DNA from 3 places in the Rhizobium sp. CRRU65 genome. Region 1 is predicted to be linked to each of the others. Evidence: predicted binding sites of a transcription regulator. Region 1 holds the regulator's gene; each other region holds the start of a gene.

Region 1 (10,076 bases):
AGCTGCAGCGGTCGAAAACCGCGCGCGGTTCGTAGACGCGCACGCCGCGCTCGTGGAACAGGCGGAACAGCAGCCGCTCGGTTCCGACCAGCGGATCGGTGAGTTCATCGGCGTCGATGGTCTCGACCAGCGAACGCGCTTCGAGCCAGGCATCGTCCTCGCCGTGCGGGCGGCTGCCGGTGTCGCCGTCGCCGCCGTGGAGATCCGGCTGGCGCATGCGCTCCGGCGCTTCCGGAAGGAACTGGGCGACGAGGCCGCCTGCCCGCCAGCGATGGCGCGGCTTGCCCGCATCGTCACGGTCGAAGAGTTCGGCCGCGGCAAGACGGACGCGCGTCGGGATCTGCTCCGACTGGCGGAAATAGACGCCGGCAATATCTTCCAGCGTGGTGCCGTCGAGCGGAACGATGCCCTGGTAGGGCTGGCTGAACTTGCCCTGGTCAATGGTGAAGGCGAGCACGCCCTTGCCGAGCAGTTGCTCCGGCTCGGTTTCACCTGACTCGATCGCCTTGTTGAGCAGCGCCTGATCGAAACGGGCGTAGGCGCGGACATTTTCCGGCGTCGAGAAATCGGCGACGAGAAGATCGACCGGGCCGTCGCCCTTGGTCTGCACCGTGAACTTGCCGTCGAACTTCAGCGAGGTGCCGAGCAGCACCGTCAGCACGACGACTTCGGCAAGCAGCCGGGCAACGGGTGCGGGATAATGATGACGCTCGAGGATGGCGTCGAGCATCGGGCCGAGCTGGACGGCGCGGCCGCGCACATCCAGCCCTTCCACCTGGAAGGGGACGACATGGTCATCGCCGGCGAAATCAAACTGGCCGAGGGCGGCTGCAGCTTCTGCCATGGCTTTTAACTCCTAGTTTCAGAGCGATGGGCCAGCGTGCCCTTCGCTCACGCGGTCGCGAGTCTGTCTCTCGCGACGTCCGATTATGGTTCAGATCGCGCCCAGGCACCAAGCAAGAATCGACTTCTGCGCATGAAGACGGTTTTCCGCCTCATCGAAGACCACGGATTGCGGACCGTCGATCACTTCGTCCGTCACTTCCTCACCGCGATGAGCGGGCAGGCAATGCATGAACAATGCATCATTGCCGGCTTTCGCCATCAAGGCCGCGTTGACCTGATAAGGCTGGAAGACATTGTGACCCCGGGCCCGATGTTCCTGATTCATGGAGACCCAGGTATCGGTCACCACGCAATCGACGCCGGCGACCGCACGGTCGGCATCATGGCAAAGCATGATTTCGGCGCCCTCATTGCGGGCCCAGTTCAGATAGTGATCCTTGGGCTCCGAGCCAAGGGGCACGGCCATGTTCATGCGGTAGCCGAAGCGGGCGGCACCCTCGACCAGCGAATGCAGCACATTGTTGCCGTCGCCGGTCCAGGCGATGGTCTTGCCCTTGATCGGGCCGCGGTGCTCTTCGAAGGTCATGATATCGGCCATAATCTGGCAGGGATGGGTGTCATCCGTCAGCGCATTGATGACAGGCACGGTCGCATGCTGGGCCAGCTCGACCAGCCGCGAATGCTCGGTGGTGCGGATCATGATCGCATCGACATAACGCGACAGCACCTTGGCGGTGTCGCCGATCGTCTCGGCGCGGCCGAGCTGCATCTCGGTGCCGGACAGGAACAGCGTTTCGCCGCCGAGCTGGCGCATGCCGACGTCGAAGGAGACGCGGGTGCGCGTCGACGGCTTCTCGAAGATCATCGCCAGCATCTTGCCGGCGAGCGGCTTGTCGCCCTGGCCCGCCTTGAAGGCCTGCTTGCGGGCGAGCGCATCGTTCATGATCGTTCTGAGATCGGCTGATGTGACCGCCGAAAGATCGAGGAAGTGTTTAGGGCTCATATCGTCTTCTTACCTGTGCTGCGCCCGAAGGCGGCAATTTCTTCAAGCCGTCTTCTTGACCTTGGAGGCGCGAATGCTCTCGGCGGCGCGCTCGACGCGGGAAAGGCCCTCGCGGGCTTCCTCGGCGGTGACCACGAGCGGCGGAAGAAGGCGGATGACATTGTCGCCGGCAGGCACGCCGAGCAGATGGGCGGCGCGGATCGCCTGCAGCAGTTCGGCTGAGGGAACGGCAGCCTTGATGCCGAGCAAAAGCCCTTCGCCGCGCACGTCCTCGATCACATCGGGATAACGATCCTTCAGCGAGGCGAGGCCCTGGCGGAAGACAAGTGCTACGTCGCGCACCTGCTGGAGGAAGCCATCGGCAAGGATGATGTCGAGCACGGCGCTGCCGACGGCCATGGCAAGCGGATTGCCGCCATAGGTCGAGCCATGCGTACCGGCCTTCATGCCGGAGGCGGCCTCTGATGTGGCAAGGCAGGCGCCGAGCGGGAAACCGCCGCCGATGCCCTTGGCGACAGCCATGATGTCGGGGGTGACGCCCGACCATTCATGGGCGAAGAGCTTGCCGGTGCGGCCGACGCCGGTCTGGACTTCGTCGAGGATCAACAGCAGGCCGTTCTCGTCGCAGAGCTGGCGAAGCGCCTTCATGAACTCAGGCGTGGCAGGACGGACGCCGCCCTCGCCCTGCACCGGCTCGATGAGGATGCCAGCCGTGGCATCGGTGATCGCGGCGCGGACCGCTTCGATGTCGCCGAAAGCCACCTGATCGAAACCCGGCGCCTTGGGGCCGAAACCTTCGAGATATTTTTCCTGGCCACCGGCGGCGATCGTCGCCAGCGTCCGTCCGTGGAAGGCGCCTTCGAAGGTGATGATATGGAAGCGCTCGGGATGGCCCTTGGAAAACTGGTAGCGGCGCGCCGTCTTGATCGCGCATTCGAGCGCCTCGGCGCCCGAATTGGTGAAGAACACCTTGTCGGCGAAGGTAGCGTCCGTCAGCCGTTTTGCCAGACGCTCCTGGCCGGGGATCTCATAGATGTTCGACAGGTGCCAGACCTTGTCTGCCTGCTCCTTCAGTGCGCCGACCACATGCGGATTGCTGTGGCCGACGGAGGTGACGGCGACGCCGGCGCCGAAATCGAGATATCGCTCGCCAGTTTCGGTGATCAGCCATACGCCCTCGCCTCGCTCGAACCGCAGCGGGGCACGAGAATAGGTGTCATAAAGCGGCGCGGCTTCAGCCATGGCGCGATCTCCATCAAAGTTGCCGGGCAATGACTCCGGCTAAGGAAACCAGGCCCGAAAAATCAAAAATGCCGCCTTGCGGCGGCGAGTGGCACTATTTCCTTTTCGCGCTGCAATGTCAACAAAACGGCGCCCTTAGCGTATGCAGCACAGGTGTACAGCGGCATTTTCAGTCTTCAACAGGCATTATTGCAGAAATGCCACGCAGGGACAGCAAGTTGGGGAAAACTACGAATTCGATTCATCCGGATTCATGCGACTCTTGTCACGGAGTCAGGCTCACACTAGGTTAAAGATCAATTACTAGACTGCATGCGGCGGAACTAGTCACCAAAATTGATCAAGCGTTTCTTGTTTCGGAGCTCCCGGGACAACGGTGAGGGATTCTGCCATCACCAACGCAAAAGGTGGAGACAGGGCATGAACTGGACAGACGAGCGGGTCGAGAAACTCAAGAAGCTTTGGGCCGAAGGACTGAGCGCGAGCCAGATCGCGGCACAACTTGGCGGTGTCAGCCGAAACGCGGTCATCGGTAAAGTGCACCGGCTGTGCCTTCCCGGCCGTGCCAAGGCCGGCGGCACCAACACCGCGGCGCGAACGCCGAAGCGCAATACATCGGCGCCGCGCGCGCCGAACTTCGCCTCTCGCATCACCACCCGCACCGTCACCCGCCAGCAGGGCGCGACGATGCTGAAGGAAGAGATCGAGATCGAAACGATCGAGGAAATGGAATACGTGCCGAGAGGCAATGTGGTGGTGCCGATTTCCCGCCGCCTCGGCCTGACGGAACTGACCGAACGCACCTGCAAGTGGCCGGTCGGCGATCCGCTGAAGGATGACTTCCATTTCTGCGGCTGCGAGTCCCCCGACAATTCGCCCTATTGCGGTTATCACCAGAAGCTTGCCTACCAGCCGGTGAATGAACGCCGCCGGGCAGCGGCGCGGGCCAGCTGAACGGGCTGACCATCGTTAGAATGCAGAAAACGGGCCGAGTGGCCCGTTTTTTTATGCGCGGATGGAAGCTCAGGTTTCCCTCCGTCATGCTCGGCCTTGTGCCGAGCATCTGATCACCTCAACTACTTGAGGGAAAAAACTTTATTTTCAAATACTTCATTTGGCGTGCGCAGATCCTCGGCACAAGGCCGAGGATGACGTCGCGGGTTTTGCCAGGGCTCAGCAGGCTCAGATGAAAGCCCTCAGGCTTCCATCGAATAACCGGCGCCGCGGACGGTGCGGATGACGTCCTGCATGTTGGAGAAATTCAGCGCCTTGCGCAGGCGGCCGACATGGACGTCGACGGTGCGCTCGTCGACATAGATATCGTGGCCCCAGACACCATCCAACAGCTGTGAGCGGGAGAAGACCCGGCCCGGCGACGACATCAGGAATTCCAGCAGGCGGAATTCGGTGGGGCCGAGGCGGACTTCGCGGGTCTTGCGATGGACGCGATGGGTCTCACGGTCGAGCTCGATGTCACCGCATTTCAGCACCGTCGACAGCACCTCGGGACGGGCGCGACGCAGCATCGCCTTGACGCGGGCAACGAGTTCGGGGGTCGAAAAGGGCTTGACGACATAATCGTCGGCGCCCGTCGACAATCCGCGGACACGCTCGCTCTCTTCGCCGCGCGCCGTCAGCATGATGATCGGCAGACGCTCGGTCTCCGGCCGCATGCGCAGGCGCCGGCAGAGCTCGATGCCGGAGACGCCGGGCAGCATCCAATCAAGGATGAGAAGATCGGGCGTGCGCTCCTGAAGCCGCATTTCGGCTTCGTCGCCACGAAGGATGGTATCGACCTCGAAGCCTTCCGCTTCGAGATTGTAGCGAAGAAGCACGCTGAGGGCTTCCTCGTCTTCAACAACTGCAACTCTCGGGATCATGCGTGTCGGTCTCCTCGCGCATGATCCTTAAACCAGGGTGATTTAAGCAATGCATCCTGCGCAAATTTAAAAATTGGCTGCGACCTCTTTGCGCGCCCGGACGGGCGCGCACGCAAGCGGCGGGGTGTGGGCAGTTATTCGGTGACCGCGCCGACGGTGTTGGCGCTGTCGTCCTTCGGCCGATCGCCTTCCGGCTGCGCGCCTGTCGTCATGTAATAGATCGTCTCGGCGATGTTGGTGGCGTGGTCGCCGATGCGCTCGATGTTCTTGGCGCAGAAGAGAAGATGCGTGCAGCTGGTGATGTTGCGCGGATCTTCCATCATGTAGGTCAGGAGCTCGCGGAACAGCGAGGTGTACATCGCGTCGATCTCGTTGTCGCGTTCGCGGATCGCATTCGCCTTGTCGGCGGAACGATTGGTGTAGACGTCGAGCACTTCCTTGAGCTGGACGAGCGCCAGCTCGGACAGATGCTCGAGGCCGCGGGCGAGCTTGCGGGGAACGCCGGTGCTTTGGACGGCGATGACGCGCTTGGCAGTGTTCTTGCCGAGGTCGCCGACGCGTTCGAGATCGGCGGCGATGCGGATCGAACCCATGATTTCGCGCAGGTCCGCGGCCATCGGCTGGCGGCGGGCGATGGTGACGATCGCCTTGTCGCCGATTTCGCGTTCGGCGTGATCGAGGATCACATCGTCGGAGATGACCTTCTGCGCCAGCGCGGTATCGCCGTTGACGAGCGCCCGTACGGCTTCGGCGACCATCTGCTCGGCCAGGCCGCCCATTTCGGAAATCCGCCTGGACAGGAACTTCAGATCATCATCATAGGCAGAATAAATATGTGTCGATGCCATGGGGCTTTATCCTCGAATAACGGAAAGGCTTGGTGACGCCAAAATCAGCCGAAGCGACCCATGATATAGTCCTGGGTGCGCGGATCGTCGGGATTGGTGAACATCTTGTCGGTGTCGTTCTCCTCGACGAGATTGCCGAGGTGGAACATGGCGGTGCGCTGCGAAACACGCGCGGCCTGCTGCATGGAATGGGTGACGATGACGATCGTGTAGTTCTCGCGCAGCTCGTGGATCAGCTCCTCGACCTTGGCGGTGGCGATCGGGTCGAGCGCCGAGCAGGGCTCGTCCATCAGGATGACTTCCGGGCTGACGGCGACGGCACGGGCAATGCAGAGGCGCTGCTGCTGACCGCCCGACAGGCCGGTGCCGGATTCGTGCACGCGGTCCTTGACCTCGTTCCAGAGACCGGCGCGCTGCAGGCTGGTCTCGACGATCTGGTCGAGATCGGCCTTCGACTTGGCAAGGCCATGGATGCGCGGGCCATAGGAGACGTTTTCATAGATCGTCTTCGGGAACGGGTTCGGCTTCTGGAAGACCATGCCGACGCGGGCACGAAGTTCGACGACGTCGATATCGGGATCATAGATATCGTCGGTATCCAGCGTGATCTTGCCGGTGACGCGGCAGCCGTCGATCGTGTCGTTCATGCGGTTGAGGCTACGCAGGAAGGTCGACTTGCCGCAGCCGGACGGGCCGATCAGGGCGGTTACGGTGTTTTCGCGGATGTTCAGGTTCACATCGAATAGCGCGCGCTTTTCGCCGTAGTAAACCGAGACATCCTTTCCGATCATCTTATACGGGACGTTGCTCATCTTGTGATCCAGCGCCTTTTCAACTGCAGCTTCCGTCAACATGTTCATGATCTTGTAACTCCGTTTACCAGCGGCGCTCGAAGCGACGACGCAAGAGGATGGCGCCCATGTTCATGACGATCAGGAACAGGAGCAGGACGATGATGGCACCCGAAGTACGCTCAACGAAGGCACGTTCGGCCTCGTTGGCCCACATATAGACCTGTACGGGCAGAGCCGTCGAGGGATCGAGCGGTGTCGTCGGCGCGTTGGCGACGAAGGCGACCATGCCGATCAGAAGCAGCGGCGCGGTTTCGCCGAGCGCATGCGCCAGGCCGATGATCGTGCCGGTGAGGATGCCGGGCATGGCGAGCGGCAGAACATGGTGGAACACCATCTGCATCTTCGAAGCGCCGAGGCCGAGGGCCGCGGCGCGGATCGACGGCGGCACGGCGCGAAGGGCGGCGCGCGTCGCGATGATGATCGTCGGCAGGGTCATCAGCGTCAGCACCAGGCCGCCGACCAGCGAGGCCGAGCGCGGCAGGCCGATGAAGTTGATGAAGACGGAAAGACCGAGCAGACCGTAGACGATCGAGGGGACCGCAGCGAGGTTGTTGATGTTGACCTCGATCAGGTCCGTCAGCTTGTTCTTCGGTGCGAACTCCTCGAGATAGATCGAGGCGGCGACGCCGATCGGCAGAGCAAGCACGAGGACGATCAGCATCAGGTAGAGCGAGCCGATCAGGGCGACGCCCAGGCCCGCGGCCTCCGGACGGCTGGAATTGCCGTTGACGAAGAGGCCGGTATTGAACTGCTTGTGGAGAGCGCCGCTCGCCTTCAACTCGTTCATCCAGCCGACCTGCTTGTCGTTGACCTTGCGGTTCTTCTCATCGACCGACAGATCGATCTGGCCCTTGTTGGCGCTGTCGACATTGGCGTCGGCAAGCACCGTGACATTGACCGTCTTGCCGATGATGGACGGATCGGCGACGACCATGTCGCGCAGCTGGACCGGCGCACCCTTGGAGAGCATGGCGGATGCATCGCGCACATCGGGACGGCTCGCGGCATTGACGTTCAGCTGCTTGACGATCGCGTCGCGCAGGAGAACCGGATAATTGGCGGCGATCAACACCGAAGGGTCGGTCGCACGCTTGTTGTTCGGGTCGATCGTCTTCTCGGAGAATTCGATCGGCAGGGTGATCGCCGTCTGCTGGAAGGCGGTATAGCCCTTGCCGATCACCGTCCACAGCAGGATGAACAGGAAGACGAGACCGAAGGTGATGGCGGCGATGCCATAGGCCTGGAACCGGCGCTCGGCGGCATAGCGGCGCTTGATGCCGATATCGCGGCGCACCGGCGCCTTGGAAACGGTGACGCCTGATGTGGGAGAAACAATATCCGTCATTCGTACTGCTCCCGGTATTTGCGCACGATGTAGAGCGCATAGATATTGAGGCAAAGCGTGATGCAGAACAGGGTGATGCCAAGGGCGAAGGCAACCAGCGTCTGCGGCGAGGTGAACTCAAGGTCGCCGGTCAGCTGGTTGACGATCTTGACGGTCACCGTCGTCATCGGCTCGAAGGGGTTGATCTGGATGCGGGCGGCGACACCGGCGGCCAGCACGACGATCATGGTTTCGCCGATGGCGCGCGAGGCGGTCATCAGCAAGGCGCCGACAATGCCGGGAAGAGCGGCCGGCAAAACCACTTTCTTGATGGTTTCGGAGCGTGTGGCACCAAGACCGAGCGAACCGTCACGCAAGGTCCGCGGCACGGCGGTGATGATGTCGTCCGACAGCGAGGAGACGTAAGGGATCAGCATGATGCCCATGACGATGCCGGCCGTCAGAACGCTCTGCGCCTGGATGAAGTTGCTGTAGTTGCCGGACAGAAGGCCGCTGATCTGGGCAGAGAAATCGCGCAGGAACGGGCCGACGGTGACGAGCGCGAAGAAGCCGTAGACGATCGTCGGAATGCCGGCGAGCACTTCGAGGAGCGGTTTGGCGACGCCGCGCAGCTTCGGCGAGGCGTATTCGGCCATGTAGATGGCGGCAAAGAGGCCGACCGGCACGGCGACCAGCATGGCGACCAGACCGATATAGATCGTGCCGAGCAGCAGCGGGATCAAGCCGAACTGGCCGAAGGACGAGCTGCCGGCGCCGGCAAAGCGTGGATCCCAGACGGTGCCGAAGAAGAAGTCCATGGCGGGAACGGCCGCAAAGAAGCGGGCGGCTTCCGACAGCATGGAGAAGACGATGCCGATCGTCGTCAGGATGGCGATCGAGGAGGCAAGCAGCAGGCCCCAGAGCATGACGCGCTCGACCCGGTTGCGGGCGCGGAAGCGCGGAGCGATGGAACGCAGCGCATAGAAGGCGCCGGCAACGGCGAGAGCGAAGACGATCGCCGTCATGGCGATGCGGCTCGTCATGCTCATCGCGTTGAGCTTTTTGGCGGCGTCGAGCATGTAAGGCAGCGGCTGGCTGGCAAGCGGCACGCCCTTTTCGAGGAGCTTGGCCTGCAGGGCAGCCGGATCGTTGGCGACCGCGGCAGTTTCATCCGAGGTCAGCATCGTCATGCCGCGGGCAACCGTCGCCACCGTCGAATAGCCGAGATCCTGCTCGACTGCGGCTTGCGCTTTGATGTCGTCGGGGAAAGCACCGCGAACCGAGGACTGGATGATGCCGGGGCTGATGGAGAGCCAGAGGCAGAGGACGAGCAGGGCGGGAAGAACTGCCCAGATCGCCGCATAGGCGCCGTAATAGACCGGCCGTGAATGCAATGCGGAGGATCGGCCTCCGGCAAGCGCCGTGGCACGACTGCACGCGACCAGATAGGCGGCGGCACCGATCACCACAAGGCACAAAAGTATGATGGATGTGCTCATTCGTTACGTCCCCAGGCCCATAGCCCCCAAAAAGCCCGGCAGCTTCATCAGCCTGCCTTCAGCTTCCAATCATGGAGAAGGAATTCCAACCCTGCAGCTCCAGAACCGCTGGCGCGCAGGGACATAAGCAACGCCGGCGCGGGCCAAGAAGGACCGCGCCGGCAAAATGATTACATGGACTTGCCTGCTTCGACGTCCTTGCGGATTGCGTCGCGCTCTGCGTCCGGAGCGGCAACGAGGCCGTATTCGACGAGCGGGCTGTCGGGGCCGATCATCTGGTCGGATACGAAGAAGTTGACGTATTCCTTCAGGCCCGGAACAGCGCCGAGATGTGCCTTCTTGACGTAGAAGAACAGCGGGCGGGAAACCGGGTAGGTGCCGTTGGCGATCGTTTCGGTGGACGGAACGATACCGCTCATGCTCGCAACTTTGAGCTTGTCGGCATTGTTTTCATAGAAGGAAAGGCCGAATACGCCGACGCCGGTCTTATTGGCGGCGATGCGTGCGAGGGTTTCCGGATAGTCGCCGTCGATGTCAACGGCAACGCCGTCCTTGCGGACTGCGACGCAGGCCTTGCCCT
Region 2 (10,076 bases), on a different contig from region 1:
ATCGCCAACATGACGGCGCTGGAAAACGTCGCCGTGCCGCTCGAACTCGCCAATGTCGGCAACGCCTTTGAGATCGCTCATCGCGAGCTGAAGTCGGTCGGCCTCGGCGAACGGCTGAACCACTATCCCGGTCAGCTTTCCGGCGGTGAACAGCAGCGCGTGGCGATTGCCAGGGCGCTCGCCCCCTCGCCTGCCCTGCTGATCGCCGACGAGCCGACCGGCAATCTCGATACCGAGACCGGCCGCCAGATCGCCGACCTCCTGTTCGCCAAGCAGGCCGAACGCGGCACGACCCTGCTTCTCGTCACCCACGACGTCTCGCTCGCAAACCGATGCTCGCGCCAGATTCGCGTCCGCTCCGGCCGGATCGAAGGCGACAGCGCCGCCCGCCGCAGCGAAGCGGCGATCGCATGAGGATCATCACGCCACGCGTCTCGCTCGCTTTTCGCCTGGCGCTGCGTGAGCTGCGCGGCGGCATCCGCGGCTTCTACATCTTCCTTGCCTGCATCGCGCTCGGCACCGGCGCGATTGCCGCCGTCAATTCCGTTTCGCAGTCGATCACCGACACAATCGCCTCGCAGGGGCAGGAACTGCTGGCCGGCGACGTCCGTTTCGAACTCAACAACCGCGAAGCCACGCCTGAGGAGTTGGGTTTCCTCGAAGGCCTCGGCACCGTTTCAGTGTCGACAGGCCTGCGCTCAATGGCCCGCAAGCCCGACGGTTCCGATCAGGCGCTGGTCGAGGTCAAGGCCGTCGATGACGCTTACCCGCTCTACGGCAAGTTCGTGGCCGAGCCGGACTATTCGCTTGCAGCCCTGCTTTCGGGCCAAGGCGGCACCTATGGTGCGGTCGCAGCGCCACTGCTTCTCGATCGGCTCGGGCTTGCGGTGGGCGACGAATTGCTGCTCGGCAACGTCAAGCTCAGCATCACCGGCACGGTGAAAACCGAGCCGGATGCACTGTCGGAAGGTTTTGGCTTTGCGCCGCGCCTGCTTGTCAGCCGCCAGGCGCTCCAAGCCTCCGGACTGATCCAGACCGGAAGCCTGGTCGAACATGCCTATAAGATCCGGCTGGGCGACAAGGGCGCGATGTCGGGCATCCAGGCGCGCGCCTCGAAGGAATTCCCCTCCGCCGGCTGGGCGATCCGCACCAGCGACCGTGCCGCGCCCTCGCTCACCGAAAACATCACCCGCTTCTCGCAGTTCCTGACGCTGGTCGGCCTCACCGCACTGATCGTCGGTGGCGTCGGTGTCGCCAATGCGGTGCGCGCCTTCCTCGATTCCAAACGCACCACCATCGCCACCTTCAAATGCCTCGGCGCCCCGGCGCAGGTCGTCGTTCTGATCTATCTCTTCCAGATCGCCATCATCGCTCTCGGCGGCATCCTGATCGGCCTCGTCATCGGCGCCCTGTCGCCGATGCTGGCCGCGCAGTTCCTGGCGCAATTCCTGCCGGTCTCGACCGCGCCGACCCTCTACCCCGGCGCCCTGCTGCTCGCCACGCTCTTCGGCATCCTGACGACGCTCGCCTTCGCCATCCTGCCGCTCGGCCACGCCCGCGAAGTGCCGGCGACCGCACTTTTCCGCGAGCAGGGCTTCGAGGCCCGGCACCTGCCCTCCTGGCCCTACATCCTGCTTGCCGCCCTGTTCATGGCCGCCCTTGCAGGGCTTGCTATTCTCACCGCCTATGACCGCTTCATCGCCGTCGTCTTCGTCGGCGCGATCGTCTTCGCCTTCGTCGTCCTGCGCCTGGTCGCCGCGCTGATCGCCTGGCTCGCGCGCCGCAGCCCGCGCGTCAATTCGCCGGCACTGCGGCTTGCGATCGGCAACATTCACCGCCCCGGCGCACTGACGCCCTCAGTCGTGCTCTCGCTCGGCCTTGGCCTGGCATTGCTGGTGACGCTGACCCTGATCGACGGGAACCTGCGCCGGCAGCTGACCGGCCGGATGAACGAGGGTGCGCCGAACTTCTTCTTCGTCGATATCCAAAGCGCCGAGGTCGGCGCCTTCCGCAATCTCGTCCAGAGCCAAGCGCCGCAGGGCAAGCTCGTCGAAGTGCCGATGCTGCGCGGCCGGATCATCGCCTTCAACGGCGAGGACGTCACCAAGATGAACGTTCCGGCCGCCGGCCGCTGGGTGCTGAACGGCGATCGCGGCATCACCTATGGCGAAACCCTGCCTGAAAACGCCGCCCTCACCGAAGGCAAATGGTGGGACAAGGATTACAGCGGCGAGCCGCTCGTCTCCTTCTCCTCGGAAGAGGCGCATGAGCTCGGCCTCAAGATCGGCGATAAGGTCACCGTCAACGTGCTCGGCCGCAATATCACGGCGAAGATCGCCAATCTGCGCCGCGTCGAGTGGGAATCGCTGTCGATCAATTTCGTCATGGTCTTCTCGCCGAATACCTTCCGCGGCGCCCCGCATGCGTGGCTCGCGACCCTGACCGATCCCTCTTCGACACCGGCCGAAGATGCGGCGATCCTGAAAACCGTCACCAACACCTATCCGACGATCACCAGTGTGCGCGTCAAGGACGCGATCGATATCGTCAACCAGCTGGTCGCACAGCTCGCGACCGCGATCCGCGCTGCGGCCTCCGTCGCCCTTTTCGCTTCCATCCTCGTCCTTGCCGGCGCGCTTGCCGCCGGAAACCGGGCGCGCACCCACGACGCGGTGGTGCTGAAGACGCTCGGCGCCACGCGCGCCATGCTGATCCGCGCCTTCAGCTACGAATATCTAATCCTCGGCCTCGCGACTGCGATCTTCGCGCTGATCGCCGGCAGCGTCGCCGCCTGGTTCATCGTCGCCCGCATCATGCGTCTGCCCTCGACCTTTCTGCCCGACGTCGCGGGACTGACGCTTGTCACCGCGCTCGTCCTGACCGTCGGCATCGGCCTGATCGGCACCTGGCGCATCCTCGGGCAGAAGGCGGCACCCGTCTTGCGCGAGCTTTGACCGGGCAGCGGCACCCAAACCCTTCACCTTACGGCGATTTAACCGATCGAGCCTTTGCAAGCCTCTTGTTTGCAAACGGCGAAAGCCTCATATTATCCGCAGGCATGCTGGAGCTCCGCAGCGGCGCCCGGGTCGAAAACCCCGACACCGTATTTCCATCGGAGCTTGTAAGAGGAAACTATGGCTGATCTTCGTAACTATCAAAGCCGCGCTCAGACCGGCGAGATGATTGATCAAGGCCTGCGCGCTTATATGCTCAAGGTCTACAACCTGATGGCGCTGGGTCTGGCGATCACCGGTGTGGCCGCATATCTGTCGTTCCAATTCGCCTTCGCCAATGGCGAGCTGACCGCTTTCGGTCAGGCGATCTATGTAAGCCCGCTGAAGTGGGTGGTCATTCTGGCGCCGCTCGCTCTGGTGTTCTTCCTGAGCTTCCGGATCAATACGATGACGGTGGCCGCCGCCCAGACGACCTTTGCGGTCTACGCCGCGCTCGTCGGCCTGTCGCTTTCGTCGATCTTCCTGATCTACACGGGTCAGAGCGTCGTTCAGACCTTCTTCGTCACCGCCGCCTCCTTTGGCGCGCTGTCGCTTTACGGCTACACGACGAAGCGTAATCTGTCGGCGATGGGTTCGTTCCTGATGATGGGTCTTTTCGGCTTGATCATCGCCTCGATCGTCAACATCTTCCTGGCGTCGTCTGCCGTGCAGTTCGCCATCTCGGTGCTCGGCGTCCTGATCTTCGCAGGCCTCACCGCCTACGATACCCAGCGGATCAAGGAATTGTACCTGGAAGCCGATGACGTTGCCGTGGCCGGTCGCAAGGCGATCATGGGTGCGCTGACGCTCTATCTCGACTTCATCAACCTCTTCATGTTCCTGCTGCAGTTCATGGGCAACCGTAAATAAGCAGGACCGACTGAGATCGAAAAGGCGGCTTCGGCCGCCTTTTTTGTTGCCTAGGCTTTCACGGAATGGTTTTAGAAAGTCCTTTCCGCCCTTATGGATATGCTGCTGAAATGTCCTTCCTCCTGCGCGATGCTTCGAACGCCGATATTCCTGCCATTGCCGATATCTATCGCGAATCGGTCCTGAACGGCGTCGCGAGCTATGAGATCGTCCCGCCCTCCGAGGCCGAGATGGCACTACGTTTTTCGGCGATCGTCGGCCAGCAATATCCCTATATTGCCGCAACCGATGCGGATGGAACTCTGCTCGGCTACGCCTATGCCTCGGCCTTCCGCACGCGTCCTGCCTATCGCTGGCTGGTCGAGGATTCGATTTATCTGGCGCCGCAAGCCCGCGGCCGCGGCATTGGCAAGGCGCTGCTCGCCGAACTGATCACCCGCTGCACCACCCTCGGCTTTCGTCAGATGGCGGCCGTCATCGGTGGCGCCAGCCCCGCCTCGATCGCGCTCCATCGCAAGGCTGGCTTCGAGGAGGTCGGCCTGATGAAGGGCACCGGCTACAAGCACGGCCGCTGGCTGGATACGATGTTCATGCAGCGCCCCCTCGGCGAAGGCACGAGCACAGATCCGGACCCGTCAGCCTATCCCGGCACGCTGTAATGCGCCCTATTTGTCGACGAGCTTCAGGGCCTTGTCGAACACCTTCAGCACCTGGTTCAGCTCGTGACCGCGCTTCAGGATCGTGCCGTTGACGCTGATCACGCAATAGGCGCCCTGCTTGGCGGCGAGCTTCGGGTTTTTCTCGATGCGGAAGAGTGGCATTTCGCCGGAACGCTTGAAAACGGAAAAGACCGCCCTGTCCTTCAGGTGATCGATGGCGTAGTCGCGCCATTCACCATCACCGACCATCCGACCGTAGATCCAGAGGATCGCGTCCAGTTCGCGCCGGTGGAAGGTCACCGGAAGCGGGTCCTTGCTTTGCTTGTATTCCCTGAGATCGACGACGACTGAGGAACTGTGGTCGACGGAACGGCTTTCGCCGTGTCGCAAATCCGGCTGATCTGTCATCAGTCTCACAAGGCCTCCACATATGACAGGAGAGTGACAGTTTGCCCGAGCTGCCGCAAATTGCAAGAGTGCCGGCTGTCACATTCAGCCGCACTACAGCGCCGCGCGTCTCTCGCGCAAGGGCGCTGGGCAGGCCAACGGTTTCTCCGCAGCGCCGCATTTCAGTCAAAACAGCGCCTCATTTGCAGGAGATTTATGAGCTCCAGTTTGGCGCCAGCGCGCCAAAGGGCCCGGCGGAGCGTATCGACCTTAACCCCAGCCCCGAATACGCTCGGCCGGGCCGCCCCAGCATTTCATCCGCAGCCGGATGAAATTTCAGATATTTTTGCCAGCCATCACCACGGTCGCGCCAAGGATCGCAGCCGGATCGCCGTCTGCGGTTGCCGATTGAAGCAGAATCGCGCAGCCCTCGAGCTGCGGCCGTTGCAGCACGCTAGCCGGCAGCGTCAGACTGGTCGCCTTGCCGTCCCACATGCCGACGGTTTCGACATTGGTGACGCTGTGGAGATAGGAGATCTTCTGGCCGCTGTTCTCGCCCTTTTCGACGTCGATGGTCTTTTCCTTGTCGAAATAGACCATCACGACATTGGCTTTGCCCTGTCCCGCGCCGATCTTGATCTCCAGCTCATCGCCGCGCATCGCGGCACTGATCGGAACGGTCAGCCCATTGCCTTCGCTGCTATAGGTGTTGATCTGGCTGTTGATGCCATTGAGATCGGCGCCAGCCAGATGGCCGCGTCCATTGACGATCGCCTGCGGCGTGTAGACGTTGCTGCGGCCCATTGTCTTGGCATAGCCATACTGCCGCTCGGTATTTTCCTTGGAACTCAGCGTATCGGCCCAACCGAGATAGTTCCAGTAATCGACATGATAGGCGAGCGCGATGACATCGCCCTGGTTCACCAGCTTGCGGAAAGCGGCATCAGCAGGAGGACAGGAGGAGCAGCCCTGCGCCGTGAAGAGTTCGACGACACCTTTCGGTGTGCCGTCTTCGGCCTGCAACGGGCCTGAGAGAACAACGCCGGCGATCAGCGGAATCAAAAAACGGGGGGACATTCACCTGCACCTCTTTTTCAGCGCCGACGGCATGTTGGAACCGGAGGCCCTGACATATGAACGTACGAATAATCCTTCCGGGTCCAAACGAAAAGTCACGAACGGGTGAGACGTAGCTAGACGGGAACTTGCGTAAAACAAATCATCGTGAGCCCCGTTTAAAGACTGTCGCCGCAAAGAAAAACCGCCGGAAACTGCTCTCCGGCGGCCATTATCATGTGAGTGTCTTAAAAATCAGGCAGCGAGGTCGCGCAGAACCGTCTGCAGGATGCCGCCATTGTTGAGGTAGACTACCTCGTCGAGCGTATCGACGCGCGACAGCAGCGGAACCTCCTTCACGGTGCCGTCGCCATAGGTGATCCTGGCGATCTTCTTCTCGCGTGGCTTGATCTTTTCCAGACCTTCGATGGTGACGAGTTCGTCGCCCTTGAGGCCGAGGCTCTGCCAGGTCGTGCCCTCTTCGAAGACGAAGGGGATGATGCCCATGCCGACCAGGTTCGAGCGATGGATGCGCTCGAAGGATTGGGCGACCACCGCCTTGACGCCGAGCAGGTTGGTGCCCTTGGCAGCCCAGTCGCGCGAGGAGCCGTTGCCGTATTCGACACCGGCGAAGATGACGAGCGGCACACCTTCCTGCTTGTACAGCATCGCGGCGTCGTAGATCGAGGTCTCTTCCTTCGACGGGTAATGGATGGTGTAGCCACCTTCCTTGCCGTTCGGGCCGAGCATGTGGTTGCGGATGCGGATATTGGCGAAGGTGCCGCGCATCATCACTTCATGGTTGCCGCGGCGCGTGCCGTACTGGTTGAAGTCGGCAACGGCGACGTCGTGGTCGATGAGGTAGGCGCCCGCCGGCGATGCCGCCTTGATCGAACCGGCCGGCGAGATGTGGTCGGTGGTGATCTTGTCGCCGAACAGGCCGAGAACGCGGGCGCCCTTGATGTCGGAAACGCCGCTGCCCTTCTTGCCCATGCCGACGAAGTAGGGCGGGTTCTGCACATAGGTCGAATTGTCGTCCCAGGCATAGGTCTGGCCCGGCGGGATCTGAACGGCCTGCCAGTTGACGTCGCCCTTGAAGACGTCGGCATACTTGCTTTCGTAAAGCTCGCGGGTCACGTATTTCAGGATGAATTCCTGAACTTCCTTCGAGGTCGGCCAGATGTCCTTGAGATAAACCGGGTTGCCGCTCTGGTCCTCGCCGATCGGCTCCTTGGTCAGATCCGTCTGCACCGTGCCGGCAAGCGCATAAGCGACGACCAGCGGCGGGGATGCGAGATAGTTCGCCTGCACGTCGGGCGAGATGCGGCCTTCGAAGTTGCGGTTGCCGGACAGAACGCCGGAAACGATAAGGCCCTTGTCGTTGATCGTCTTCGAGATCGGTGCCGGCAGCGGGCCGGAATTACCGATGCAGGTGGTGCAGCCGAAACCGACGAGGTTGAAGCCAAGCTTGTCGAGGTCGGCCTGCAGGCCCGACTTGGCGAGATATTCGCCGACGACTTGGCTTCCCGGTGCCAGCGAGGTCTTCACCCACGGCTTCGTCTTCAGTCCCTTGGCAACGGCGTTGCGGGCAAGAAGGCCGGCGGCGATCAGCACTGACGGGTTGGAGGTGTTGGTGCACGACGTGATGGCGGCGATCGCCACATCGCCATGGCCGAGATCGAAGTCGGTGCCTTCGACGGCATAGCGGTTGTTCAACTGGCCGGGCTTCTTGTAGTCGGCATCCATCGAGCCGGCAAAACCGGTCGCGATGTTCTCAAGCGAAATGCGGCCTTCCGGACGCTTCGGGCCGGCCATCGACGGCACGACGTCGTTCAGATCGAGTTCCAGCGTATCGGTGAAGACGAGCTCGGAACCGTCGCCCTCACGCCACATGCCCTGGGCCTTCGAATAGGCTTCGACGAGGGCGATCCGGTCATGCGTGCGGCCGGACATGGTGAGGTAGTTGATGGTTTCGCCGTCGACCGGGAAGAAGCCGCAGGTCGCGCCGTATTCCGGGCCCATGTTGCCGATCGTCGCGCGGTCGGCGAGCGGCATGTTGTCCATGCCGGGGCCGAAAAATTCGACGAACTTCGAAACGACGCCCTTCTTGCGCAGCATCTGCACGACGGTGAGAACGAGGTCGGTCGCCGTGACGCCTTCCTTGAGTTTGCCGGTCAGCTTGAAGCCGATGACTTCGGGCAGCAGCATCGAGACCGGCTGGCCGAGCATCGCAGCTTCCGCTTCGATACCGCCCACACCCCAGCCGAGAACGCCGAGACCGTTGATCATCGTCGTGTGGCTGTCGGTGCCGACGCAAGTATCCGGATAGGCGATCGTCTCGCCGTCCTCTTCCTTGGTCCAGACGGTCTGGCCGAGATATTCGAGATTGACCTGATGACAGATGCCGGTGCCGGGAGGCACGACGCGGAAATTCTTGAAGGCCTGCTGGCCCCACTTCAGGAAACGGTAGCGCTCGCCGTTGCGCTGGTATTCCAGCTCGACGTTGCGGGCGAAGGCCTGCGGCGTGCCGAATTCGTCGACGATGACGGAGTGGTCGATGACGAGATCGACGGGAACGAGCGGGTTGATCTTCTCGGGATCGCCGCCGAGCGACACCATCGCGTCGCGCATCGCGGCAAGATCGACGACGGCGGGAACGCCGGTGAAGTCCTGCATCAGCACGCGCGCCGGGCGATAGGCGATTTCGTTTTCGACAGCACCCTTGTTGTTCAGCCATTCGGCGACGGCCAGGATGTGCTCCTTGGTGACCGACTGGCCGTCTTCGAAGCGCAGCAGGTTTTCGAGCAGCACCTTCATCGAATAGGGAAGCTTCGACACGCCGGCCAGACCGTTTGCCTCAGCCTTGGGCAGGCTGTAATAGACATAGTCCTTCCCGTTGACGGAAAGCGTGGAACGACAATTGAAACTGTCAAGAGATTTAGACACGAGATACCCCGTTTCTGATAGCCAACACAGTCGTGCGAACGCCTATGCACTTAATGCACATCAGGATGCGGGTACGGCCATTTCCGCTGTCCGCACGTGGAACAGACGCTCCAAGTTCGGCGCAAGGATGAAATTCACGCCGACCGCTGGCGTGGTTGCAGGTCTTATAGATAATTTCCTAAAAACTTGCCATACCCGAGCACAGTCAAAATCGGACATTTTTTGACCCCGCCGCGAGCCGAAACCAAGAAAGAGCCGACGCATGCATCTCACCGCCGAAAATCTGGCTGCAAGGCGCGGTGAGGATCTCATTTTCGTTAACATTTCCTTTCACTTGGCAGCCGGCGAGGCGCTTGTCCTGACCGGTAGAAATGGATCGGGAAAGTCCACTTTGTTGCGTGTCGTGGCCGGCCTCCTCAGGCCGGAAAAAGGCACCGTCAAATTTCACGATGGAGAGAGCGGGGCAGACAGACATGCCGGCGAAGTAAGCCACTACCTCGGCCATAGAAATGCGATGAAGAACGAACTTACGGTTGCAGAAAACCTCGATTTCTGGCGCAGCTTTCTCGGCAATACAGGCTCCGCTGCCGCCCTTTCCGTCGAGGACGCCGCTGACGCCGTCGGCCTTTCTGGCATCACCCACCTTCCCTTCGGTTATCTCTCCGCCGGCCAGCAGCGCCGGATAGCCTTCGCCAAACTGCTCGTCGCCCACCGTCCCGTCTGGATCCTCGACGAGCCGACCGCGGCACTCGATGCCAACGCCGACGGGCTGCTTGCCGATTTGATCACGGCGTATCTGGCAAGGGGCGGCATCGTGCTGGCGGCAACGCATCAGCCGCTGGGGCTGAGGAATTCGCAGGAATTGAAGATGACGGGCTTTGCCGGTGTGGATCATGGGGTATGGGGTTGATGCTTTTCGACGTAGCTACCCCGTCCACCGCACATGCAGAGAGCCGCCACGCATGACCGCCCTCTTCTTCCGCGACCTGAAACTCTCGATCCGTGCCGGCGGCGGTGCGCTGATCGGCGTGCTATTCTTCCTGACCATCGTCGCCGTCATTCCCTTCGGCGTCGGTCCCGATCTCAAACTGCTGTCGCGTATCGGCCCCGCCATCGTCTGGATCGGCGCGCTGCTCGCCGCCCTTCTCGGCCTCGACCGCCTGTT
Region 3 (10,076 bases), on a different contig from region 1:
GTGCCGGCTCGCCCTTCGTCGGCAAGGATGCCGGCGAGATCGCCGGTCTCGGCCCGACCGGTGTCGTTATCGGCGACGATCCGCTCAACGCTTTTCTCGATGCCGAAGGCGTGCTCGACTTCACCTCGCCCGCTGCAACAGTAGAATTCTCAGGCCTCGCCGCGCAGGCCCGCATCGTCCATGTCATTGGCACGACGGGCTGTTTACCCGACGACAATGCCAAGATCGCCGCAGCGGCCCGCCATGCCCGCATCGTCAAGTCGGGCAATATGAGCCTCGGGGTCAATCTGCTCAGCGTGCTCGCAGAGCAGGCAGCGCGTGCGCTCGATCCTGATGACTGGGATATCGAGATCCTGGAAATGCACCACAAGCACAAGGTGGATGCGCCTTCCGGCACCGCCCTTCTGTTCGGCGAGGCCGCGGCAAAGGGGCGCAGCATCGATCTGGCCTCGAAGTCGGTCCGGGTGCGCGACGGCCATACCGGCGCCCGTGAAGCGGGCACGATCGGCTTTGCGACGCTGCGCGGCGGCTCCGTCATCGGCGAGCATTCCGTGCTTTTTGCCGGCGAAGGTGAAATCGTCACCCTATCGCACAGTGCGGCCGACCGCTCTATCTTCGCGCGTGGCGCCATCAAGGCGGCCCTTTGGGCACGCGACAAGAAGCCGGGTCTCTATTCCATGCTCGACGTGCTCGGGCTTTCTTCCTCATAACGATACTACGGAGGCATATTCATGAGCGGTACCCTCGTCCTCGTTCGCCACGGCCAGAGTGACTGGAACCTGAAGAATCTCTTCACCGGCTGGAAGGATCCCGATCTGACCGAGCTCGGCGTCCAGGAAGCTAATGCAGGCGGGGCTGCGCTCGCCGAATACGGGATTAAATTCGACGTCGCCTATACCTCGGTGCTGGTGCGCGCGCAGCACACGCTGAAGCTCATCCTCGACAAGGTCGGCCAGCCCGATCTCCAGACGATCCGAGACCAGGCGCTGAACGAGCGCGACTACGGCGACCTCTCCGGCCTCAACAAGGATGATGCACGCGCCAAGTGGGGCGAGGAACAGGTGCATATCTGGCGCCGTTCCTATGACGTGCCGCCTCCCGGCGGTGAAAGCCTGCGCGACACCGGCGCCCGCGTCTGGCCCTACTACCTCACCGAAATCCTGCCGCGCGTCCTCAGAGGCGAAAAGGTGCTGGTTGCCGCACACGGCAATTCGCTGCGCTCGCTGGTGATGGTGCTCGACAAGCTGAGCAAAGAAGGCGTGCTCGCCCTCAATCTCGCCACCGGCGTGCCCATGGTCTACACGCTGAAGGCGGATTCCACCGTCGCTTCCAAGGAAGTGCTCGGCGACATGTCCGGCGCACATTGATCTCAGCTGATCTTTCCCCGCTTCGGCGGGGAAAGGCGCTCAATTCTCGATGGTGAACTGTACCCGGTCGGCCGCGAAGCGGCTGATCGAATATTGCACCGGCACACCTTCAAGATCGGTATTCATCGCCTTGGCGATCAGCAGGATCGCGCCGGGAGTGAGTTCGAGGTCGGCCATATCGGCTGCACTCGCATGGGCGGCCGTCACTTCGGTCGTCGCCCGGACATAATCCGGCAGGCCGAGTTCGGCGAAAGCCTTGGTGATCGATTCCGCCGTCCGGTAAGCCGCACCGATACCGGCAAAGCGTTCGGCGGGAAACCAGCTCGTCGCCCTTGAAACCGGCCGCTTGTCTGCCTGGCGCAGCGTTTCCAGGCGGATCACCTGATCTCCTTGCTTCAGGCCCAGCCAGCGGGCGATCTCGGCACTCGCTTCCTCCTTTGCCTCATCGAGCAGAAGGCCGCGCATTTCACGCGCCTGATCGCCGATGCCGGCGGTGAAACGCGTGCGCCGCGTGATCGGGAAATTCAGCCGCTCCTTGCGCTCGATCAGCGTGCCGCGACCTTGTACCGCGCGGACGATACCCTCCTGCGCCAGCGCCGCCAGCGCACTGCGCACGGTATGCCGGTTGACGCCAAATTGCAGCGCCAGCATGGTTTCCGGCGGCACCATTCCCGTTTCGTCATAGGCGCCGCTGCTGATCGCCTCGCGAATCCGATCGGCGATCTGGCGCCAGAGCGCCACGCCGGTTTGCCTTTGCACCTGCTTCAATCCCGCCATTCCGCCCCTGCCCACCCATTTACACTCACGATGTCACACGCTTGTCACGACATCGATTTAGAGCTAAATGTATCTTGTATGGTTGTCTATATCAATAGACATTTTAAGGGAAGCGGCGATGATATCAGCGGACAGCAAAGCCCCTGCGTCACAGACGGCATCCGGGCGCAAACGCGCCGCCGATCTGCTGGCGCGCGCGGAACGCAGCGAACTCTTGGCGGTCTTCGATGCGTTGCCGGAAAAGCCTGTGGCTCATCAGGTGCGCGGACCGGAGACCGGGCTGGTGATGGTGCGCGGACGCATCGGCGGCGGCGGCGCTCCCTTCAATCTTGGCGAAGTGACGGTGACGCGGGCGACGGTCCGGCTCGACTCCGGTTCGGTCGGCCATGCGCAGGCGCTCGGCACCGACCGCGAGAAGGCCAGGCTTGCGGCGATCTTCGACGCGCTCTGGCAGGAGGAAGCGACGAAGGACTTCGTCGAACAGGCCCTGCTTTTGCCGATCACTGAGCGGATCGCCGATGCCGAACGCCGCAAGGCGGACGAGACGGCGGCAACCCGCGTCGATTTCTTCACCATGGTGCGGGGAGACAACTGATGGGCCTGAAGACAGAAGCTTTGACCGGCGGCTTTGCCGAGCCGGTCTTCCATGCCCAAAGCGTCTTCAAGATGCTGATGGACGGTATGGCCCGCCCCGGCACGATCCAGACTGTTCAGCCCGATGTCGCTCCGCCGGCACCGCTCGGCATCGCCGCCGGCACGATCGCGCTGACGCTTTGCGACCACGACACACCCGTCTGGCTTTCCCAGGGACTGGCGAAATCGGCCGTGCCGGAGTGGCTCGGCTTCCACACCGGCGCGCCGTTGACCAGCGAAAAGGCCGAGGCGCGTTTTGCCTTCACCGAGGCCGGCACCGCACTTTCCTCCTTCGGCCTCTTTGCATCCGGCACGCAGGAATATCCCGACCGCTCGACGACCCTCATCATCGAGCTCGCCGAACTTGAGGGCGGCCGCAGGCTGGCGCTGATGGGTCCGGGCATCCAGAGCGTAGCGGAGATGACGCCTATCGGCCTGCCGGAGACTTTCCTGCGGCTCTGGACTGAGAACCGTGCGCTCTTTCCGCGCGGCGTCGACATCGTGCTGACATCGGGCAGACGTTTCCTCTGCCTGCCGCGCACCACCAAGATCACAGCAACGGAGATCTGAGCTCATGTATGTTGCCGTCAAGGGTGGCGAGGCCGCCATCGCCAATGCCCACCGCCTGCTCGCCGACCGCCGCCGCGGCGACCGTTCGCTGCCGGCGATCGGCATCGAACAGATCGTGGCGCAGCTGGCGCTCGCCGTCGACCGTGTCATGGCCGAGGCCTCGCTTTTCGATCGCACGCTCGCAGCCCTTGCCATCCGCCAATCGCGCGGTGACATGATCGAGGCGATCTTCCTGCTGCGCGCCTACCGAACGACGCTGCCGCGTTTCGGCTATTCGAAGCCGCTCGACACGGCTGATATGACGATCGAACGCCGCATCTCGGCGACCTACAAGGATCTGCCGGGCGGCCAGCTTCTTGGGCCTACCTTCGACTATACCCACCGCCTGCTCGATCCCTCGCTACTTTCGGACGAGGCGGTCGAGACGCCCGCTCAGCGCGCCGCCGAGACCGGCCGCGTCATGCGCGTCTCCGAGATCCTCGGCGAGGAAGGCCTGATCGAGGCCGACGGCGACATGCCGGAAGACCACGAGATCGGCGACTTGACCCGCGAGCCGATGGAATTCCCGATGACCCGCGATCTGCGCCTGCAGGCGCTTGCCCGCGGCGACGAGGGCTTCCTGCTGGCGCTCGGTTATTCCACCCAGCGCGGCTACGGCCGCAACCACCCCTTCACCGGTGAAATCCGCATCGGCGACGTCGAGGTGGAATTCGACGTGCCGGAACTCGGTTTCGCCGTCTCGCTCGGCACGATCCAGATCACCGAATGCCAGATGGTCAACCAGTTCAAGGGTTCGGCCAAGGCGCCGCCGCAATTCACCCGCGGCTACGGCCTAGTCTTCGGCCAGAGCGAGCGCAAGGCGATGGCGATGTCGCTGGTCGACCGGGCGCTTCGCGCCGAAGAGCTCGGCGAGGATATCACCGCACCGGCACAGGATGAGGAATTCGTTATCTCGCACTCCGACAACGTCCAGGCGACGGGCTTCGTCGAGCACCTGAAGCTTCCGCATTATGTGGACTTTCAGGCCGAACTCGATCTCGTCCGCCGCATGCGCCGCGAATTCGAAGCCGCCCGCAACGGTGGCGAAGACATGAAGGAAGCCGCCGAATGACCGATCTGGCCAGCTACAACTTCGCCTATCTCGACGAACAGACCAAGCGGATGATCCGCCGCGCCATCCTGAAGGCGATCGCCATTCCGGGTTACCAGGTGCCCTTCGCCTCGCGCGAAATGCCAATGCCCTATGGCTGGGGCACCGGCGGCGTGCAGGTGACGGCCTCGATCATCGGACCGGACGACGTGCTGAAGGTCATCGACCAGGGCGCCGACGATACGACCAACGCCGTTTCCATCCGCGCCTTCTTCCAGAAGGTCGCCAATGTCGCGGTGACGACGCATACCAAGGATGCGACGATCATCCAGACGCGCCACCGCATTCCCGAAGAAAAGCTCGGGATCGGCCAGGTGCTCGTCTACCAGGTGCCGATCCCCGAGCCGCTGCGCTTCCTCGAGCCGCGCGAGACCGAAACGCGCAAGATGCATGCGCTCGAAGAATACGGCCTCATGCATGTGAAGCTCTACGAGGACATCGCCCATAACGGCCGCATCTCACGGACTTACGCCTATCCGGTGAAGGTCCATGGCCGCTATGTCATGGACCCGTCGCCGACGCCGAAATTCGACAATCCGAAGATGCATATGTCGGACGCGCTGCAGCTCTTCGGCGCCGGTCGCGAGAAGCGCATCTATGCGGTTCCGCCCTATACCGACGTCGTCAGCCTGGATTTCGAGGATTACCCCTTCGATATCCAGCGTTTCGACAAACCCTGCGCCCTTTGCGGTGCGGAGGATGTTTATCTCGACGAGGTGGTTCTCGACGACAAGGGCGGGCGCATGTTCGTCTGTTCCGACACCGATCATTGCGAAGACCGCCGCGCGCACGGACATGCCGGCGAGATGCTGGCCCGGGAGGCTGCAGAATGAGCGATACTCCACTTCTCAAAGTTCACGACGTTTCGAAATTCTACGGCAGCCGCATCGGCTGCCGAGACGTCTCCTTCGAGCTCTGGCCCGGCGAAGTGCTCGCCATCGTCGGCGAGTCCGGCTCCGGCAAGACGACGCTGCTCAACTGCCTCTCCACCCGGCTGCTGCCGAGTACCGGCAGCGTCGAATATCACATGCGCGATGGCAGCTACCGCGATCTCTACCGCATGAACGAGGCCGAGCGGCGCTTCCTGATGCGCACCGACTGGGGCTTCGTGCACCAGAACCCGGCCGATGGCCTGCGCATGACGGTGTCGGCCGGCGCCAATGTCGGCGAACGGCTGATGGCGATCGGCGACCGGCACTACGGCAAGATCCGCGCTTCGGCGATCGACTGGCTCGAACGTGTCGAGATCGACGCCGACCGCATCGACGACCAGCCGCGCGCCTTTTCCGGCGGCATGCGCCAGCGCCTGCAGATCGCCCGCAACCTCGTCACCGGTCCGCGCCTCGTCTTCATGGACGAGCCGACCGGCGGCCTCGACGTCTCGGTGCAGGCGCGCCTGCTCGATCTCGTGCGCGGCCTCGTCAACGATCTCGGTCTTTCGGCCATCATCGTCACCCACGATCTCGCCGTCGCCCGCCTGCTTTCGCACCGGATGATGGTGATGAAGGACGGCTACGTCATCGAACACGGGCTCACCGACCGCGTGCTCGACGACCCGCGCGAACCCTATACGCAGCTGCTCGTCTCCTCGATCCTGCAAGTCTGAGCGCGACTGCATAATTCCTTATCGGAATCCATTTAAGGGCAAAATTATGCAGCAATTCAAAATGTTATAGCGTCCTTTGCGCGTCTTTTCAGACGCGCGGCGAAACCAAGGAAGAAGAAATCATGGCAACGCCCCTCGTCGTTTCCGAAGTCTCGAAGAGCTTCACCATGCATCTGCGCGACGGCATCAAGCTACCCGTCGTCTCCGATGTGGCCTTCTCGGTCGCATCGGGCGAATGCGTCGTGCTCGGTGGCCCATCGGGCATCGGCAAGAGTTCGCTGCTCAAGATGATCTACGGCAATTATGCCGTCGACACCGGCCAGATCCTCATCCGCCACGACGGACGCATCGTCGATCTCGCCTCCACCGATCCGCGCACGGTGCTCAACGTCCGCCGCAATACACTCGGTTATGTCAGCCAGTTCCTGCGCACCGTGCCGCGCGTCGCGGCGATCGACGTGGTTGCCGAACCGCTGGTGGCACGCGGTGAGGACGCCGTCACGGCACGGGAAAAGGCGGGCGCCCTGCTCGCCAGGCTCAATCTGCCGGAAACGCTCTGGCAGCTTCCGCCCGCCACCTTCTCCGGCGGCGAGCAGCAACGCGTCAACATCGCGCGCGGTTTCATCACTGAGCATACGATCCTGCTTCTCGACGAACCCACAGCCTCGCTCGACGCCAGGAACCGCGCCGTCGTCGTCGGCATGATCGCGGAAAAGAAGAAGGCGGGTGTGGCCCTTCTCGGCATCTTCCACGACGAAGAAGTGCGCGAAGCCGTCGCCGACCGCATCCTCGACGTCCAGCAATTCTCACCCAGAAAGATCGCCGCATGAGCCGCAAGCTGGGTATCGAGCCCTATTTTCATGAGACGGCAACCGTCAGCGATTCCACCTTCGGGCGCTATACCGAGGTTTCCGAACGCTGCCGCATCAGCGAGGCCACGTTCGGCGACTATTCCTACATCATGCAGGATGGCTCCGTCTGGTGTGCGACGATCGGCAAGTTCGTCAATATCGCAGCCGCCGTGCGCATCAACGCCACCAACCATCCGACCTGGCGCGCGACACTGCATCATTTTACCTATCGCGCCGCCGACTATTGGCCGGATGGCGACATGGAGACGGACTTCTTCGCCTGGCGGCGCGCAAACCGCGTGACGATCGGCAACGACGTCTGGATCGGCCACGGGGCGACGATCCTGCCCGGCGTCAGTGTCGGCAACGGCGCGGTGATCGGAGCCGGCGCCGTCGTCTCGAAGGACGTCGCGCCATATGCGATCGTCGGCGGCGTGCCGGCCAAACTCATCCGCGAGCGCTTTCCAAGAGAGGTCGGCGAACGGATGGACAAGCTTTCGTGGTGGGACTGGGAGCACGACCGGCTGCGCCAGGCGCTCCAGGATTTCCGCAACCTGGGCGCGGAAGATTTCCTGTCCCGCTACGGCGGTTAAACCCCCGATATAGGGGCGGGGAATTGTGACAGGACTTACACAAATATGACATGCGAGGTTCATCAAGCGGGACTAATGCGATGCTGATCAAGGCCTGGATCGCAAGGGAAGAGCATGATGTTCGAGCTGAAGAATGTCACACGTCGTTTCGGAAAAAAGCTCGCCGTCGATTCCGTCACGCTCGCCATTCCGCAGGGCCAGATGGTCGGCGTCATCGGCCGCTCCGGCGCCGGCAAGTCGACGCTGCTGCGCATGATCAACCGCCTTCAGGAGCCGAGCTCCGGCTCCGTTCATTTCGCCGGCGTCGAGGTCTCCGGGCTTCGCGGCCAGGCGTTGCGCAACTGGCAGCGCGACTGCGCGATGATCTTCCAGCAGTTCAACCTGGTGCCGCGCCTCGACGTTCTCACCAATGTCATGCTCGGCCGCCTCAATCATCGCTCGACGCTGATGAGCCTGCTCAACATCTTCACCCGCGAGGAACGCGTGCATGCCATCGCGGCACTCGAACGCCTCGGCATCGAGCAGACGGCGCTGCAGGCAGCCGGCACGCTTTCCGGCGGCCAGCAGCAGCGCGTGGCGATCGCCCGGGCGCTGATGCAGAACCCGAAGATGGTTCTCGCCGACGAGCCGATCGCCTCTCTCGATCCGCTGAACGCCAAGATCGTCATGGATGCGTTGCGCGACATCAACGAGCGCGAGGGCATCACCGTCATCACCAACCTTCACACGCTCGACACCGCCCGCAACTATTGTGAGCGCATCGTCGGCATGGCCGGCGGCCGCGTCGTCTTCGACGGCAGGCCCGCGGAGCTGACCGCCGAAGCAGTGAAGGAAATCTACGGAACGGACAAGGATGGCGCCGGCATCGACGAAACGGTGACCTCGACATCGATCAATATCGCCCCCGAGCGGGCAGACAATCAATCCGCCGGCACCCAACCGCTGGCGCTGGCCGGTCTCTGAGAGAGACGGCCGCGATCGAGCGCCCGCGTCAAGGGCACACTTCTTCGTAACGGGAAGGCCGGGGACACCGGTCAATAGGAGAGAACATGTTGAAGAAAGCACTCTTTGCGGCAACGGCGCTCTTCGCGCTCGCCGGCGCTGCCCACGCTGCAGACCTCAAGGAATTCCGCATCGGCATCCTCGGCGGCGAAAACGAAACCGACCGCCTGCGCAACTATGCCTGCCTTGCCGACCACCTGAAACAGGAATTCGGCTTCGAGAAGGTTTCGCTCTTCCCGGCCGCCGACTATGACGGCGTGATCCAGGGCCTGCTCGGTGGCACGCTCGACTTCGCCGAACTCGGCGCCTCCGGCTATGCCGCCGTCTACATCAAGGAGCCGAAGGCTGTCACGCCGATCCTGACGACGCAGCAGAAGGACGGCTCGACGGGCTATTACTCGATCGGCCTCGCTCTGAAGTCCTCCGGCATCAAGTCCATCAAGGACGCCAAGGGCAAGAAGCTCGGCTACGCCGATCCTGATTCCACCTCCGGTTACCTCGTTCCGCTGACGCAGATCCCGAAGGACACGGGCATGCCGAACGACAAGTTCTTCGCCTCGACCCAGTTCAACGGCGGCCACGAGAACAACCTTCTCGCTGCCTATGACGGCAAGGTCGACATTGCCGTCGACGATAGCTCCGGCATCGGCGACTTCAAGGACGGCTACACCTCCGGTACCTTCCGCAAGGAAGTCGACAAGGGCGCCGTCGATCCGAACAAGCTGGTCGAAGTATGGCGTTCGCCGCTGATCCCGAACGGCCCGCTCGTCGTTCGCAACGCTCTCGGCGAAGAGTGGCAGACGAAGCTTGCAGCCTTCTTCACGGCTCTGCCGGAAAAGGACCACAAGTGCTTCGCCGCTGTCGAAGGCGGCGACTACAAGGGTTACGCCCCCGTCAAGCACGACTTCTACAATGCCGTCGTCGACGTCCGCAAAGCTGCCATCGGCGGCTGATGGGGTTTTTCGAATGCAGGGCGGCCGGAAACGGCCGCCCTTTATCTTGTGACTAGAACTGTGCGCGTCCTTTCGAGAGCCGCAAAGGACGCTGAAGCACTTTGAATTGCGCAGTAGGCGAGGCGTTGATGACTATTGCCAATACACAGCCGCAGATGCAGAGCACCAAGGAGATCGGCACCGCCTGGGACCGGATGGTCGCCAAGCGCCGCTTCTATACCGTTCTCGGCCTGGTTATCCTGATTGCGGCTTTCGTCAGCTCTGTCCGCTTCGCCGATGAGAGCAATGCCGGCCATTTCTTCGACCGCCTGCCGCATCTCTTCGACTTCCTGAGCTGGCTCATCCCCAAGGATTGGCACGACGTCTGGCGCGCGCTGTTTGATATAGCGAGCGTCAACGACAAGGGCGGCGAGGAATTCAATTTCGACAGGGGCCGCGTCTATGTCTGGGGCGCCTTCTACATTCCCGAATATTTCGAGCTAATGATCGTCACGATCAACGTCGCGTTGATTTCGACCATCATCGCCTTCGTCTTTGCCGTCCCCTTGAGCTTCTTTGCCGCTCGCAACCTGAC

What was found. The regulator PhoB, encoded in region 1, activates phosphate uptake and scavenging genes when phosphate is short. The targets are predictions, from matches to a motif close to TGTCATNNANCTGTCAT.
Region 2: a site for PhoB is predicted at 4,953-4,969, ahead of ACM5SV_RS07720 (DUF2794 domain-containing protein). Genes of this name have one in related genera too.
Region 3: a site for PhoB is predicted at 7,582-7,598, ahead of phnC (phosphonate ABC transporter ATP-binding protein). Genes of this name have one in related genera too.

What each region holds. Positions count from the first base shown of each region.
Region 1 is NZ_JBLYZH010000031.1:15,477-25,552, reverse strand. It holds gene ACM5SV_RS35820 (Hsp33 family molecular chaperone) at 1-844, opposite strand, end outside; gene argF (ornithine carbamoyltransferase) at 935-1,849, opposite strand; gene ACM5SV_RS35810 (aspartate aminotransferase family protein) at 1,892-3,091, opposite strand; gene ACM5SV_RS35805 (GcrA family cell cycle regulator) at 3,512-4,045, shown strand; gene phoB (phosphate regulon transcriptional regulator PhoB) at 4,288-4,971, opposite strand; gene phoU (phosphate signaling complex protein PhoU) at 5,106-5,819, opposite strand; gene pstB (phosphate ABC transporter ATP-binding protein PstB) at 5,864-6,679, opposite strand; gene pstA (phosphate ABC transporter permease PstA) at 6,696-8,018, opposite strand; gene pstC (phosphate ABC transporter permease subunit PstC) at 8,015-9,496, opposite strand; gene ACM5SV_RS35775 (substrate-binding domain-containing protein) at 9,667-10,076, opposite strand, start outside.
Region 2 is NZ_JBLYZH010000003.1:296,854-306,929, reverse strand. It holds gene ACM5SV_RS07740 (ABC transporter ATP-binding protein) at 1-414, shown strand, start outside; gene ACM5SV_RS07735 (ABC transporter permease) at 411-2,954, shown strand; gene ACM5SV_RS07730 (Bax inhibitor-1/YccA family protein) at 3,135-3,863, shown strand; gene ACM5SV_RS07725 (GNAT family N-acetyltransferase) at 3,974-4,522, shown strand; gene ACM5SV_RS07720 (DUF2794 domain-containing protein) at 4,529-4,930, opposite strand; gene ACM5SV_RS07715 (DUF1223 domain-containing protein) at 5,246-5,986, opposite strand; gene acnA (aconitate hydratase AcnA) at 6,221-8,911, opposite strand; gene ccmA (heme ABC exporter ATP-binding protein CcmA) at 9,174-9,821, shown strand; gene ccmB (heme exporter protein CcmB) at 9,874-10,076, shown strand, end outside.
Region 3 is NZ_JBLYZH010000007.1:298,840-308,915, forward strand. It holds gene dapB (4-hydroxy-tetrahydrodipicolinate reductase) at 1-710, shown strand, start outside; gene ACM5SV_RS17415 (2,3-bisphosphoglycerate-dependent phosphoglycerate mutase) at 732-1,367, shown strand; gene phnF (phosphonate metabolism transcriptional regulator PhnF) at 1,407-2,144, opposite strand; gene phnG (phosphonate C-P lyase system protein PhnG) at 2,263-2,739, shown strand; gene phnH (phosphonate C-P lyase system protein PhnH) at 2,739-3,347, shown strand; gene ACM5SV_RS17435 (carbon-phosphorus lyase complex subunit PhnI) at 3,352-4,458, shown strand; gene ACM5SV_RS17440 (alpha-D-ribose 1-methylphosphonate 5-phosphate C-P-lyase PhnJ) at 4,455-5,330, shown strand; gene phnK (phosphonate C-P lyase system protein PhnK) at 5,327-6,103, shown strand; gene phnL (phosphonate C-P lyase system protein PhnL) at 6,226-6,933, shown strand; gene ACM5SV_RS17455 (DapH/DapD/GlmU-related protein) at 6,930-7,547, shown strand; gene phnC (phosphonate ABC transporter ATP-binding protein) at 7,665-8,510, shown strand; gene phnD (phosphonate ABC transporter substrate-binding protein) at 8,597-9,502, shown strand; gene phnE (phosphonate ABC transporter, permease protein PhnE) at 9,631-10,076, shown strand, end outside.